One region of the Rhodopseudomonas boonkerdii genome, then DNA from elsewhere that is predicted to be linked to it. Evidence: predicted binding sites of a transcription regulator. Region 1 holds the regulator's gene; each other region holds the start of a gene.
The links. Region 1 encodes PhoB, which activates phosphate uptake and scavenging genes when phosphate is short. Its sites were predicted from a motif close to TGTCATNNANCTGTCAT; they were not measured.

Region 1 (4,608 bases):
CATGTGCCACAATTTGGTGGCCTGCTCCTGCAGCGCTGCGACCATATGCGGATGCGCGTGACCGAGCGAATTGACCGCAACACCGCTGGTAAAATCGAGATAGCGCTCGCCGGTCGTCGAGATCAGCCAGGCCCCCTCACCGCGCTCGAACGCCACATCTGCGCGCGCGAAGACAGGCAGAAGGTGAGCCTGAGAAATTTGCGAGGATGGTGCGTTGCTGGTCATAACGGTTCCGATCAATCAGCCTGTGGCCCCCACCGATGTCGGGCACTATCGATGACAACAGTGCGACACGGGGCAGCGGACCCTCAAAACGAAACGTGCCGCCCTTCTCGGGCGGCACGCGCGCGATATTCTATGGGGGCCACCCGGGGTGTCAACCGCGCATAGTGGCTTTCAAGCCACCCCGGGGCGCACAAAAAGCCGCTTTTTCTGCTTGGTTGACACAAAGCATGTGGATGTGACTCGGCCGACTCTTGCGCGTGAGTCGCGGCATCATGTAGTTTTTGGCTTGTCGGATACGACATCTCGTGCGGCAGTAGACCCTTATACACTATCGGTACGGCGTAAGGCCGGAAGCAGTCATGCATCCGGTGAGCGCTAAGGGATTCTGACAGCGAGGTTTTTGACGATTTCAAGTCGCAGCGTCGGAGCCGATCCGGCCCGACGCCTACGAAGGGATTTGGCGATGACGGTAATCACTTGGACCGACGATCGCGTCGAACAGCTGAAGAAACTCTGGGAGGGCGGCCTTTCCGCCAGCCAGATTGCAGCGGAACTCGGTAACGTCACCCGTAACGCCGTGATCGGCAAGGTGCATCGGCTCGGCCTGTCCGGCCGCGCCAAGAGCCCTTCGTCCGCCGCGCCGCGCCCGCGCAAGCCGCGACCGGCCCAAATGGTGCGAATGCCGCGCCCCGTGGCCCGTGGCAACACTGCGCTGGCGCACAACTACGACGTCGAGATGGAGCCGGATCCGATCGCGGTCGACAATGTGATCCCGATCAGCCAACGCCTGCAGCTCGTCGAACTCAGCGACGCCACCTGCCACTGGCCGGTCGGCGATCCGGCCAGTTCCGATTTCTATTTCTGCGGCGGCAAGGCCGTGGCGGGCGCTCCTTACTGCGCGCACCATTCGCGCATCGCCTATCAGCCGGCAGCGGATCGCCGTCGCACTGCACCGAAGCCGCCGCGGTAAGCGAAAGAGTAATGAGCTAACAAAAATGCCCGGCGACGAGCCGGGCATTTTTCGTATTTTGCTATCGGGAAGAGCCATCATCTCCGCCCTCATAGTGAGGAGGCGCGCAGCGCCGTCTCGAACCATGAGTTGTGGGCGTTCCGTATCCATCCTTCGAGACGCGGCCTACGGCCGCTCCTCTGGATGAGGGCGAACCGTATGGAAGCAGAGTTACTCCGCCGCCTTGTCGAAACGATCATCGAGCGCATAGCCGGCGCCGCGAACGGTGCGGATCGGATCGGGCTCGCCGGCCGGATTGAGCAGCTTGCGCAGACGACCGATGTGAACGTCGACCGTGCGCTCATCGATATAGATGTCGCGGCCCCAGACACTGTCGAGCAGCTGTTCGCGGCTGAACACGCGGCCGGGATGCTCGAGGAAGAACTCAAGCAGCCGATATTCGGTCGGACCAAGATCGATCGGACGCGACGCACGGACGACCCGGCGCTTGTCGCGGTCGAGTTCGATATCGCCGAAGGCAAGTACGGTGGCAAGACGTTCCGGTGCCGCACGACGCAAGAGACCCTTCACACGGGCCAGCAACTCCGGGACGGAGAATGGCTTGACGATGTAATCGTCCGCGCCGGTGGCGAGGCCACGAACGCGCTCGCTCTCCTCACCGCGGGCGGTGAGCATGATGATCGGCAGCGCCTTGGTTTCCGGCCGCGCCCGCAAGCGACGGCAGAGTTCGATGCCGGACAACCCCGGCAGCATCCAGTCGAGGACCACGAGGTCCGGTACGCGCTCTTTCAAGCGGGTGTCGGCATCGTCGCCGCGGGCAACCGTCTCGACATCGTAACCTTCGGCGTCGAGATTGTAGCGCAGCAGTGTGGTCAGAGCTTCCTCGTCTTCCACTACCAGAATGCGCGCGTTCATATGGCTCGTTCCTATCTTTCGTTCAGGGACGTCGCGGCGAGCCTCAGCTCGCCGGTGTCGCAAAGTTGGTCATGTCGCCCTTCGGACGCTTGTCGACCATCTGCTGACCTTCGATCATGTAGAATACGGTCTCGGCGATATTGGTCGCGTGATCGCCAATCCGTTCGATGTTCTTGGCGCAGAACATCAGATGGATGCAGAACGAAATGTTGCGCGGATCTTCCATCATGTAAGTGAGAAGCTCGCGGAATAGCGACGTACAGATCGCGTCGATTTCCTCATCGCCCTTCCATACGCTCATCGCTGCCGGCAGGTCATGCGCGGCATAGGCGTCAAGCACCGCCTTGACCTGGGTATTCACCAGATCGGTCATATGCTCGAGGCCGCGGATCAGCTTCAGCGGGTGGAAATCGCTATCCAGCGCATTGACACGCTTGCCGATATTCTTGCTGAGATCGCCGATGCGCTCGAGATCCGTGGCAACGCGAAGCGCGCCGACGATCTCGCGCAGGTCCACCGCCATCGGCTGACGCTTGGCGATGGTGAGAACGGCACGCTCTTCGATCATCCGTTGCAGCTGGTCGATTTCCGCGTCGGTCGCCACCACGCGCGCGCCCAGGGCTACGTCACGGCGGATCAGGGCGTCGACGGATTCGACGATTTGACGCTCGGCGAGGCCTCCCATCTCGGCGACGAGACGGGTCAGTTCTTGAAGATCGTCGTCGAAGGCCTTAGTCGTATGTTCAAAAGCCATAGCTCAATCCTCTCGCGAGTTGATCGCGTCAGCCGAAACGGCCGGTGATGTAATCCTGAGTGCGGCGGTCGCTCGGCGAGGTGAAGATCTTGTTGGTCTGATCGAATTCGACCAGCTCACCGAGATACATGAAGGCGGTGGTGTCGGAGACGCGCGCCGCCTGCTGCATGTTATGGGTCACAATGGCGATCGTGTACTGATCCTTGAGTTCGTCGATCAGTTCTTCGACCTTGGCGGTCGAGATCGGATCGAGCGCCGAGCAAGGTTCGTCGAACAGGATCACTTCCGGACGCACCGCGATGGTGCGCGCGATGCACAGACGCTGCTGCTGGCCGCCCGACAGGCTGAGGCCCGAGGCGTTCAGCTTGTCCTTGACCTCGTTCCAGAGCGCACCGCCACGCAGCGCCTTCTCGACGCGTACATCCATCTCCGCCTTGGAAATCTTCTCATACAGGCGGATACCGAAGGCGATGTTTTCATAGATCGTCATCGGGAACGGGGTCGGCTTCTGGAACACCATGCCGATACGGGCGCGCAGCAGGTTGAGATCGAGCTTCGGATCCAGAATGTTCTGGCTGTCCAGCATGACCTGGCCTTCCGCGCGCTGCCCCGGATAGAGGTCATACATGCGGTTGAAAATGCGCAACAACGTGGACTTGCCGCAGCCCGACGGCCCGATGAAGGCGGTGACGCGGTTGGTGGCGAGATTCAGGTTGATCTTCTTCAGGGCGTGGTGTTCGCCGTAGTAGAAATTCAGATCGCGCACGCTGACCTTGGGACGCGCATCGGTCTGCGGCATGAGCGACGGCATCGAGACGCCGGGATTGCCGGCGGAAAGAGAGAGATCACTCATTTTGCTTTCCTCTCGGCGCCGAGAATGCGCGCGCCAATGTTCAGGGCAAGGACGGTCAGGGTGATGATCAGCGCACCGCTCCAGGCGAGCTGCTTCCAGTATTCGTAGGGGCTCTGGACGAAGTTGTTGATGGTCACCGGCAGGTTGGCCATCGTGCGTGAGAGATCCAGGCTGAAGAACTGGTTGCTCAAGGCAGTGAACAGCAGCGGCGCGGTTTCACCAGCGACGCGGGCAGTCGCCAGCAGCACGCCGGTGATAAGGCCGGCACGTGCCGCACGATAGGCGATCCGCTTGATCACCAGCGAGCGCGGCAGCCCAAGCGCCGAAGCCGCTTCGCGCAGCGGGTTGGGCACGAGACCGAGCATGTCCTCGGTGGTGCGGACCACGACCGGGATCACGATCACGGCAAGCGCCAGCGCGCCTGCGATGGCCGAGAAACCCCGCATCGGCACCACCACCGCGCCATAGATGAACAGGCCGATGATGATCGAGGGCGCCGACAGCAACACGTCGTTGATGAAACGGATCACCGAGGTGAGCTTGTCGTGCTTGCCATATTCCGCGAGGTAGGTACCAGCGAACAGACCAAGCGGCGCACCGATGCCGACGCCGATCACGGTCATGATGACCGAACCGACGATCGCGTTGAGCAGGCCGCCCTCGGTCGAACCGGGAGGCGGCGTGTTCTGGGTGAAGATCTGGACGCTGAGGCCCGCGATACCATTATAGAAAAGCGTGAACAGAATCAGAGCCAGCCAGGTAACGCCGAACACAGCGGCACCCAGGCAGAGAATGCGAACGATCTTGTCGTTGCGACGCCGCGAAACGTAAATCGGATTGAGGCTCATGTTACTTACCAGCCTTCTTTTCGAGGCGCAGCAGCATCAGCCG
Region 2 (4,608 bases), 950 kb from region 1:
ACTTAGCACTATGCCGTCAGTCACGCGGGGGACTGAAAGGCCTCAGCATTAAGACTGGATCGTCCGCGAAATCGTGCACGCTTTCTTAAAAGAATCTTCCGTCGTCGAGATGCCACCTCGTCAACCCAGTAGCACCAAGCCTCCCGGGAGAGCTCGAATTCGCGCATCAACCGCCTGCTCTAGACGGATCAGGATACTGTCCATCTGGTCGATGCGGAACCGGCCGGTCATCTGCCTGTCCGCCAAGGCAGCATTGATCAGCACGATGTGGCCTGGGCGGTAGCGATTGATCTCGTCGATCGCGTCCCGCAGCGGAGTATTGTGAAAAACGACGATGCCGCGCGACCAGTTGGATGCACTTTCCGGATCGATCGCCGTGGCGTCGCCGAGACCATGATCGCTATATCTGAGTTGCTGTCCTGCATGGAGCACGGCACTTTGCCCGCGACATTCGACATCGATGTCACCGTCAAAACAGGTGACATGAACCGCACGATCGTTGCCGCGCACCAGACGGCGGATGTCGAAACGCCCATGCTTTGCCTGCGTCCGGCCATCGGCTGCGAAAACCGACAATGCAGGCGCACTCGACGAAGGCAGATCGAACGATGCTTCGCCAGAAACCAGCTCGACCTGAGCCTGTCGACCGTCGACCACACGCAAGGCAAGGCTTGTCTGCGTATTCATTCGCACGGCCACATCTCCCGCGAGCTTGATGTCGCGCTGCTCGCCGGTCGCCGTGCGATAATCCGCACGGAGCTGGGATAGCGACGGCCATAAATCTAGCGGGGGATGGATGACGCCATAAGTCACCGCCGCCGCTGCAGCAACGCCGCCGCCCAAAAAGACGCGTCGATTGACGGCCCGTCGGCGTAGATACACCAGCATTTCGGTGGCACTCCTGCCATCGTCCTGCAAATCGCGGCCGGCCGACGCCACATCGCTCCAGGCCCGACTTGCCTCGGCGAAGGCGCGGGCGTGCTGCGGACTGGTGGCTCGCCAGCCCTTCAGCGCGGCAGCATCCGCGGCGGTCGCTTGTCCCGATACAAGCCGCTGGACCCAAACGACGGCTTCGCGCTGGATCTCATCCAGCTCCGGCGTCGTATTGTGCAGCTTGATCATGATCTCGGCCCGCCCCCAGACGTCGATGCGCCGCATGCCTTGTCGGCGCACAAAAACAAATTCGTCATATCCTAGACTGCTTTCATTCGCCGATCGTGCACGATCAGCGCCCCAGTTCTTCCCGGCGAGCCACAATATATTCGTGGGCCAGCCGCAACTCCTTGGACACAAGCCGCAGCGAGACGCCGAGCTTGGTGGCGATCTCCTGTAAGGACAGACCATCGACCCGGGCCGCCAGCAGAATGGCACGGCGCCGCGCCGGCAATTCCGTCAACACAGCTTTCATTGCCCGTAGATCGGCACGGGCCTGGGTTATCCGAAGCGGGTCTGGCATATCGTCGGCTAGATCGAGCAAGCCCTCGATTTCCAGTGCAGACAGATGCCGCTTTTCGGACTGATAAAGATCGAACGCAACATTCAGGACGGTTCGGAAAAGATAGCTGTTGGGGCTTTTCACTCCGGTGCCGACATCCAGCCGTGACAGCCGCAGCCAGGTTTCCTGCAGGACTTCGGAGGCAAGGTCCGCCGATCCGAGCCGCGGTGCCAGACGCTTCCTGAGATCGTCATAGCGATCGAGAAAAACGCGTCGCAGCGTTGTGAGACCGCCTTCACTCATGGCTGCCCCGCACGCATCGACCCGCTGTCCTGGCGGCAGCCTGTAGCGCCGACGGTCTGTGGCACCATCATGATCAAGGCCGGCTGAGTGAAAGCGGCCGGCGGGCGTTGTTCCAGTCTGACGCCGAGCAATGCAGCGTCGATATTGCGGTCGATCGCTGGCGTCCCGGCCGAACTGAGCCGTTGCACATGTTCGACATTGCCCCGCGGACCGATCCAGATCAGCGCAACTGCACGGAACGTGCCCGGCTCCAGAACGCCCTGCCGGCAAAAGCTCTCGCGTAGCGCGACCTGGATTTGCGCGTAGTAACGCTGTGCAACCGCGTGGCCGGACGGCGAGTTTGCGGATGGCACATCCTGCGAAGGCAAGGACAATATAAACGAGCCATCATCGAGAAAACGGGCTCGCAGACCCGTGCCTTCCAGCAGCCTTACAAGAGCATCGAGCGGCGCCATCCGTCCGGCGACAGGATTCGATATGCGTCCCTCGACGAGGCGCGCCTGATAGAAAACCTCACGCCCCGTGAGGTCGCCGTAACGCGTCAAGGCATTTGCAAGCGGCTGTGCTTGGATCTCGAAATCGGGCGGCAGTTCTTTGACCGTGTCAGGCGCGGCGGCAGCGGCGCCCGACATGAAAAACAGCGCCAGAAAAGCTAGGCCGCCAAAAGGACTGCACCAGACTCGCCTCAACTGACCGCCCCGCCGAAGTCGCATCGCCGCAATCGCAGGAGCTGAATTCCACGCGCCACAAACGCAATATGCATCGGCTGCTTATCGTCGCAACGCGATAATGTACAAGCCGCCCTGAACGGAAAGGAGCAATAGAGGCCCGACACGACAGTTTTGCGACAGCCACTATCCCGGTCGTCGCGCTCACCCTGGCTCGCCCGATGGCTCTCCGCCCGAAAGCCTCTGCTCACCTGACGTCAGATGCTCCACGAGCGCACGCGCGGTCGGAGCGATATTTTCCTGGGCCCGCGTGCAGACAGAGAATCTGCGCGTAGCCCAATCATCGGCGAGGCGAACAAATGCAATCTGCATGAAGCGCCGACAATTGCGCGCCGTCGTCGCCGGAACGATGCCGAGGCCGACGCCGTCGGCCGCCATACGGCAGATGCCTTCGAACGTTCGCGTTCGGACGCGGGTCTTAAGGCGACCACCGGCGATCAGCGCACGCCCATCGAGATTTTGCTGCAAGGCGCCTTCTGCCAGGCCGATGAAATTCTCATGCACGATATCGGTGAACAGAACGTCCTTGCGATTCGCCAGCGGATGGTCGTGATGTGCAACCACCACCAATTGATCGATCGCGAACGGACGGAGCCTCAAGCCATCGGTGCTGACCGTGTCGGAGATGATACCGATCTCGGTCAAGCCAGCCGAGAGTGCCCGCACGATCTCCGAACTCTGCCGCTCACGCAGATCTACGTCAGTGTGAGGATTCGCCGCCATCCAAGGCGCAAGCCGTTCCGGCAAGAACTCGGTGATTGCCGCCGTGGGCGCCATCAGCCGGATGACGGTCCTGAGCCCTTTGGCATGCTCATCGAGTTCACCGCGCATTTGCGCCATCTGGCGCTGAACCAGCGCTGCATGATGTGCCAGTGCCTCGCCCGCATTGGTGGGAGACACGCCACGCCGACCTCGCTCAAGAAGCTTGACCCCGCTTGCAATCTCCATCGCGCGCAGGCGTTCGCTGGCAGCGGGCAACGAAAGTCCGGCGGCGATAGCGCCGTGGGTAATGCTACCCGCATCAACGACGGCCAAGAAGAGCCGGAGATCAACGAAATCAAAACGCATGGCGATTGCTTATCAAGCATCCAGACTTCGGGCTAGCCGAAGTCTGGATGCGGAACATCCGCATTGTGGCGACTGAGGGGACTGATAATCGGGGCGGCACGATCGAACGAGCCGGCCACTAGGACTCCTGCCCCTATGCAAAAAACATCAATGCCGCAAGGCGTTGGGAGAAACAGCATTGTTCTCCCGTTTATCGTGGCCGCGACCTATTTCATGGAAAGTCTGGATACGACGATCATCGCCACGGCTTTGCCGCAGATGGCGCAATCCTTCCATGTCGGCCCCAACGAAGTCAGCCTGGGCATGACGGCCTATATGCTCACGCTGGCGGTGCTGATTCCGATCAGCGGCTGGATCGCGGATCGGCATGGCACTCGAACGGTATTCGGTAGCGCAGTGGTCATTTTCACGATCGCATCCGTCTTATGCGGATTGGCCGACAGCGTTCTGTCGTTCACGCTTGCCCGCGTGTTGCAGGGCGCCGGCGGAGCGATGATGGTGCCGGTGGGGCGCATGATCGTTGCGCACAACACCGATCAATCGCATATGCTGCGCGCGATCTCGACCATCACATGGCCCGCGATCATTGCGCCGGCGGTCGGCCCGACTGTGGGCGGCCTGATCACCACCTATGCATCCTGGCATTGGGTGTTTTTCCTCAATGTCCCGTTTTCCATCGCTGCCTTTGCCGCCATCATCATTTTCGTTCCCAACCAGTCCGGTCAGGGCCGCAGGAAACTCGACGTCAAAGGATTGCTGCTGACCAGCGCATCCCTTGTGGCACTGCTTTACGGGATGGAATTGGCAAGCCACCAGGAGACGAGCCTGATATTTGCAGGCGGCATCATCAGCGCCGGCGTTGTCATCGGCCTCATGGCCATCCTGCATCTCCAGAACACGCGCCAGCCAATCCTCAATCTCGCAGTATTTCGCGTGAAGACTTACACCACATCGGTTTGGTGGGGCGGCTTTGCGAGAGCGGGAATGGAAGCGATCCCCTATCTTTCACCGCTTCTGTTTCAAATCGGCTTCGGCCTTTCGGCTTTCCATTCCGGTCTATTGTTGCTGGTCACC
Region 3 (4,608 bases), 1.5 Mb from region 1:
CTTCCGTGAGCAGCTTGTCGCCGATGGCATGGCCGAATACGTCGTTGATTTCCTTCAGGCCGTCGAGATCGATCGACAGCACTGCGAAAACCTCCTCCGCCTCGGTGCAGGCATCTATCATCTGTGTCAGCGCCTGCACGAAGGCCGGACGGTTCGGCAGATCGGTGAGGCCGTCGTGATAGGCCATATGCGCCATCCGTGCTTCGGTCTGGCGACGGTCGGTGACATCCTCATGCGTCTTGATCAGATATTGTGCCTGACCATCCTCGTCCTGCACGGTGACGCGGCGGGTCAGGAATAGGCGCAACCCGTCACGCGTCGAGATCGGATGTTCCTCGGCGACCGGCGTGCGACTCTTGATAGCGGCCTGATCGCGGGCAACAATGATTTTGGCTTCCTCGGGCCGCAGCATTTCGAGCACCGTCTTGCCGATCGCATCCTCGCGGCGGCGACCCAGGATCACCTCGGCATTACGATTGGCAAACAGATAGCGGCCAGTCGCCACTTCCTGCACCATCAGCGAGACCGGTATGTTATCCAGCACCGTCTGCTGGAACTGCTTGGCACTCGCCAGCTCGTTCTGCATCCGGCGTTGTTCCGTGCAATCCTCGTGAATACCGATCCAGCCGCCATTGGGCAGACGGCTGAACTTCACATGGACGAACTGCTCGTCCGGCAATTCGGCGATATAGCCGCCTGACGACATCGCCTTGTCGTAATGCGCGTCCTCGTTGGCATCGGCGGTGCCGCGCTGACGACGCAACGCGCGAAGAGCTGGGCCGGTCATCCCCCGGCTGACCTCGGCCCGCGTCAGTTTGTAGATGTCCAGATAACGGTCGTTGCAGAACACGAGGCGCTTTTGCGCATCGAGCATGACGATGCCCTGACCGAGATGATTGAGCGCAGACCCCACGAATTCGTTGCGCTGCTGTTGCTGACGCTGCACTTTGCTCAGAGCGGAAGCGACCCAGAACACGATTGCCGTCGTGAAGGCGCCAACCACCAGACCACCGATCACGACGTTCCAGATGAAGGGGGACCCCACGACCCTTTCGGCGACGGCAGCCGGCTGTTCGGCCAGCGCACTGCATGGGACGGCGAGCAACCAGACGACGGCGCCGATGCGCCCGACCGCCCTGTTCTTTACTCGCCCGATCTTGCCAGTCATTGCGCACCCGCGTATTCGCAGAGCGCAAGTCTTCAGTTCCAGGTATTTTGATCAGGTAAATGCACCTGAACGCAGCCTGACTGGATCGGCAAAAATTGCGGTATTTAGCTGCGATGCTTAATGCTTTGCTAATCAGGCACAACGCCGGCCGCAGAACGGGACAGGGAACGGATGGACAGGGTTGAATGCGTCGTTGTCGGCGCCGGTGTCGTGGGCCTCGCCATCGCCCGCCGGCTGGCGGAAGCAGGGCGCGAAGTCATCGTGCTGGAAGCCGCCGACGCCATCGGCACCGTCACCTCCTCGCGCAACAGCGAAGTGATCCACGCCGGCATCTACTACACCGCAGGCAGCCTGATGGCGAAGCTCTGTGTCGCTGGCAAGCTCAAGCTCTATAACTATTGCCGCAGCCGCGGCATCCCGCACAAGAATTGCGGCAAGCTGATCGTCGCGACGCGGCCGGAAGAGATGGCGAAGCTCGCCTCCATCAAGGCCCATGCCGAGGCCAACGGCGTTGCGGACATGCAGGTGTTGTCGGGCCATGAAGCCCGTGCACTCGAGCCCGCCCTGGCCTGCGAAGGCGCCCTGCTGTCACCTTCCACCGGCATCATCGATAGTCACTCGTACATGCTGTCGCTGCGCGGCGAAGCTGAAGCCGCCGGTGCCGCCTTCGCCTTCCTTGCGCCCTTCGAACGCGGCCGGGTGACGGCAGACGGTTTCGAAGTGGAGGTCGGCGGTGATGCGCCGATGACGCTCGGTTGCGACATGCTGATCAATTCCGCCGGCCTTTCCGCGACCATGATCGCGCGCCTGCTGGAAGGCATGCCGCTCGATCTGATCCCGCCGGCCTATCTCGCCAAAGGCTGCTATTTCAGCTGCAGCACCAAGGCGCCATTCTCACGCCTGATCTATCCGGTGCCCGAGCCCGGCGGCCTCGGCGTGCATCTCACGCTCGACCTCGCCGGCCAGGCGCGCTTCGGCCCCGATGTCGAGTGGGTCGATCACATCGACTACGAAGTCGATCCCGCCCGCGGCGAACGTTTCTATCCCGCCATCCGCCGTTACTGGCCGGCGCTGCCCGACGGCGCCCTCATGCCAAGCTATTCCGGCATGCGTCCGAAGATCGTGCCGCCCGCAGTGGCGACGCAGGATTTCATGATCCAGGGCCCGCAGATGCATGGCGTGCCCGGCCTGATCAACCTGTTCGGCATCGAGTCACCCGGCCTGACCTCGTCGCTGGCGATCGCGGATCATGTGGCGAAAGTCGCGGGAATCGAAGTGCAACCGTGATGCGTATTTGAACCGCACCTGCGTCCGAAGCAATCTGGTCCAACCGTCGTAGCAGATCGCTTCGTCGCAAGAGCGGGAGCGTGTGGGCATCATGGCTGCACGATGCGGACACGCAGACCTGACAACGTCATCCGATGAGGCGTTATGTCAGGGAATGTTTTTGAGAAATCTCAGTGGAGGGTGCTACTCGTCTGTCGAAGGCGTTCAATCTCGTCCTTGACCATCAGTTTCCGGCGCTTGAGTTCCACGATACGAAGATCATCGGTGGAAAGATGCAGCAAGGCGTCGTGCAATTCGCTTTCGAGAACCTTGTGCTTGCGTTCGAGTTCGACAAGGTGCGCCTGAAGTGCCATTCGAAAACTCCTCGGTAGGTTGAGAAACCACACAGTCGGGTTCGGTTGGACGATGAAGTCTACATGACAGTGGACATCTGTCGATGGGTCTTGAAAATTGTACCGCCGCGCTCCGCACATCTTGAAAAACGAATCGTAACCAATGCACTGCAAAAATGCAGGAACCGGGCCGCTTGCGCAGTGCGCCCCCACCGGCGATAGTTACCTCACGGATTCTCGCCAGATGACTGGCGGGCCAAGTCAGCGAACATCATGAACGACGACGAAGATCGCGAACTCCCTGCCGAATTAGCCCGATTGCAGCAAGAACACCGCGACCTCGACGCCGCCATTGATGCCCTGCAGCGCTCCCCCGCACCAGATCTGCTGCAGTTGCAGCGGCTGAAAAAACGCAAGCTGCAACTGCGAGATCGCATTTCGGTGATTTCCGACCAGATTACCCCTGACATCATTGCCTGAGGCAACGAGTCACATATCGGCAGGGATCAAACAGCGACGTGCACGTGTGCACCCTGATGTTCCCGGCTCCCGCGTGCCGCTGATACCACACCCGCAGCTGCCGCAAGGATGCCTCGAGGCCGCCGCTGGATTGCCACAGCATGTCGCGCCGGAACCTTGCAAAAGTACGCTTCATTCAGCCTTGCAGCGACCGCGCATCGCGGTTTTCTTTTGCATCGGATTTGTTACAAGGCTGTCCCGTCTTCATTGACGAGATTATCGTTCGACGCTCCCCGCCCGGCGGGGGGCGGTCCTTGTATTTCCAGCTATCCTTCTGGATTCGCGAAAGAAAATACCGGAATGCCCGCGCCCGTCGCCATTATCATGGGAAGCCAGTCCGACTGGGAAACCATGCGTCACGCCGCCGAAACCCTGACGGCTCTCGGCGTCGCCCATGACACCCGCATCGTCTCGGCACATCGCACGCCGGACCGGCTGGTTTCATTTGCCAAAGGCGCGAAGGCGGCCGGTTTTCAGATCATCATCGCCGGCGCGGGCGGCGCAGCGCATCTGCCTGGCATGACCGCAGCCCAAACGGAGTTGCCGGTCTTCGGCGTGCCCGTGGAATCCAAAGCGCTGTCCGGCGTCGATTCTCTCTATTCAATCGTGCAGATGCCCGGCGGTATTCCCGTCGGGACCCTGGCGATCGGCAAACCCGGCGCGATCAACGCGGCGCTGCTCGCAGCCTCGGTGCTCGCCCTGCACGATCCTGAACTGGCGACCCGCCTCGCCGCCTGGCGCAAGGCGCAGACTGATGCCGTGGCCGAAAAGCCGGAAGGCGCAGCGTAATGGCTCAGACGATAAAGGCCCTGAAGCCCGGCGATACGATCGGCATTCTCGGCGGCGGCCAACTTGGCCGGATGCTCGCGCTCGCGGCTGCGCGGCTTGGCTTGAAGTGCCAGGTGTTTTCGCCAGATCCGGATTCTCCGGCTTTCGATGTCGTGCAGAATGCGACCTGCGCGGAATATGCCGATGTCGAGGCACTCGAACTGTTCGCCAATGATTGCGACGTCATCACCTACGAATTCGAGAATGTCCCCGCGGCGACGGCGCTGATCCTCGATGCACGGCGTCCGGTACTGCCGGCGCACAGCATCCTGCAAACCACGCAGGATCGCCTTGTAGAGAAGGACTTCGTCACCGGCCTCGGCATCGGTACGGCCGGATATGCCGGCGTTTCCAGCGTCGGCGAGCTTCGCGATGCGGTGAAGAAGCTCGGGCTGCCCGCCGTGATCAAGACCCGCCGTTTCGGATATGACGGCAAGGGCCAGGCGATGATCCGCGAAGGCGACGACCTCGATC

Region 2: a site for PhoB is predicted at 2,572-2,588, ahead of E0H22_RS24515 (STN domain-containing protein). Genes of this name have one in related genera too.
Region 3: a site for PhoB is predicted at 2,861-2,877, ahead of E0H22_RS21860 (YdcH family protein). Genes of this name have one in related genera too.

What each region holds. Positions count from the first base shown of each region.
Region 1 is NZ_CP036537.1:645,136-649,743, reverse strand. Features, by position in the region: gene E0H22_RS03030 (aspartate aminotransferase family protein) at 1-225, opposite strand, end outside; gene E0H22_RS03025 (GcrA family cell cycle regulator) at 689-1,195, shown strand; gene phoB (phosphate regulon transcriptional regulator PhoB) at 1,406-2,110, opposite strand; gene phoU (phosphate signaling complex protein PhoU) at 2,154-2,864, opposite strand; gene pstB (phosphate ABC transporter ATP-binding protein PstB) at 2,893-3,717, opposite strand; gene pstA (phosphate ABC transporter permease PstA) at 3,714-4,565, opposite strand; gene pstC (phosphate ABC transporter permease subunit PstC) at 4,567-4,608, opposite strand, start outside.
Region 2 is NZ_CP036537.1:5,331,273-5,335,880, forward strand. Features, by position in the region: gene E0H22_RS24505 (FecR family protein) at 121-1,158, opposite strand; gene E0H22_RS24510 (RNA polymerase sigma factor) at 1,226-1,738, opposite strand; gene E0H22_RS24515 (STN domain-containing protein) at 1,735-2,370, opposite strand; gene E0H22_RS24520 (LysR family transcriptional regulator) at 2,611-3,534, opposite strand; gene E0H22_RS24525 (MFS transporter) at 3,598-4,608, shown strand, end outside.
Region 3 is NZ_CP036537.1:4,763,183-4,767,790, forward strand. Features, by position in the region: gene E0H22_RS21850 (putative bifunctional diguanylate cyclase/phosphodiesterase) at 1-1,168, opposite strand, end outside; gene E0H22_RS21855 (NAD(P)/FAD-dependent oxidoreductase) at 1,340-2,455, shown strand; gene E0H22_RS21860 (YdcH family protein) at 2,626-2,808, opposite strand; gene E0H22_RS21865 (YdcH family protein) at 3,061-3,267, shown strand; gene purE (5-(carboxyamino)imidazole ribonucleotide mutase) at 3,607-4,095, shown strand; gene E0H22_RS21875 (5-(carboxyamino)imidazole ribonucleotide synthase) at 4,095-4,608, shown strand, end outside.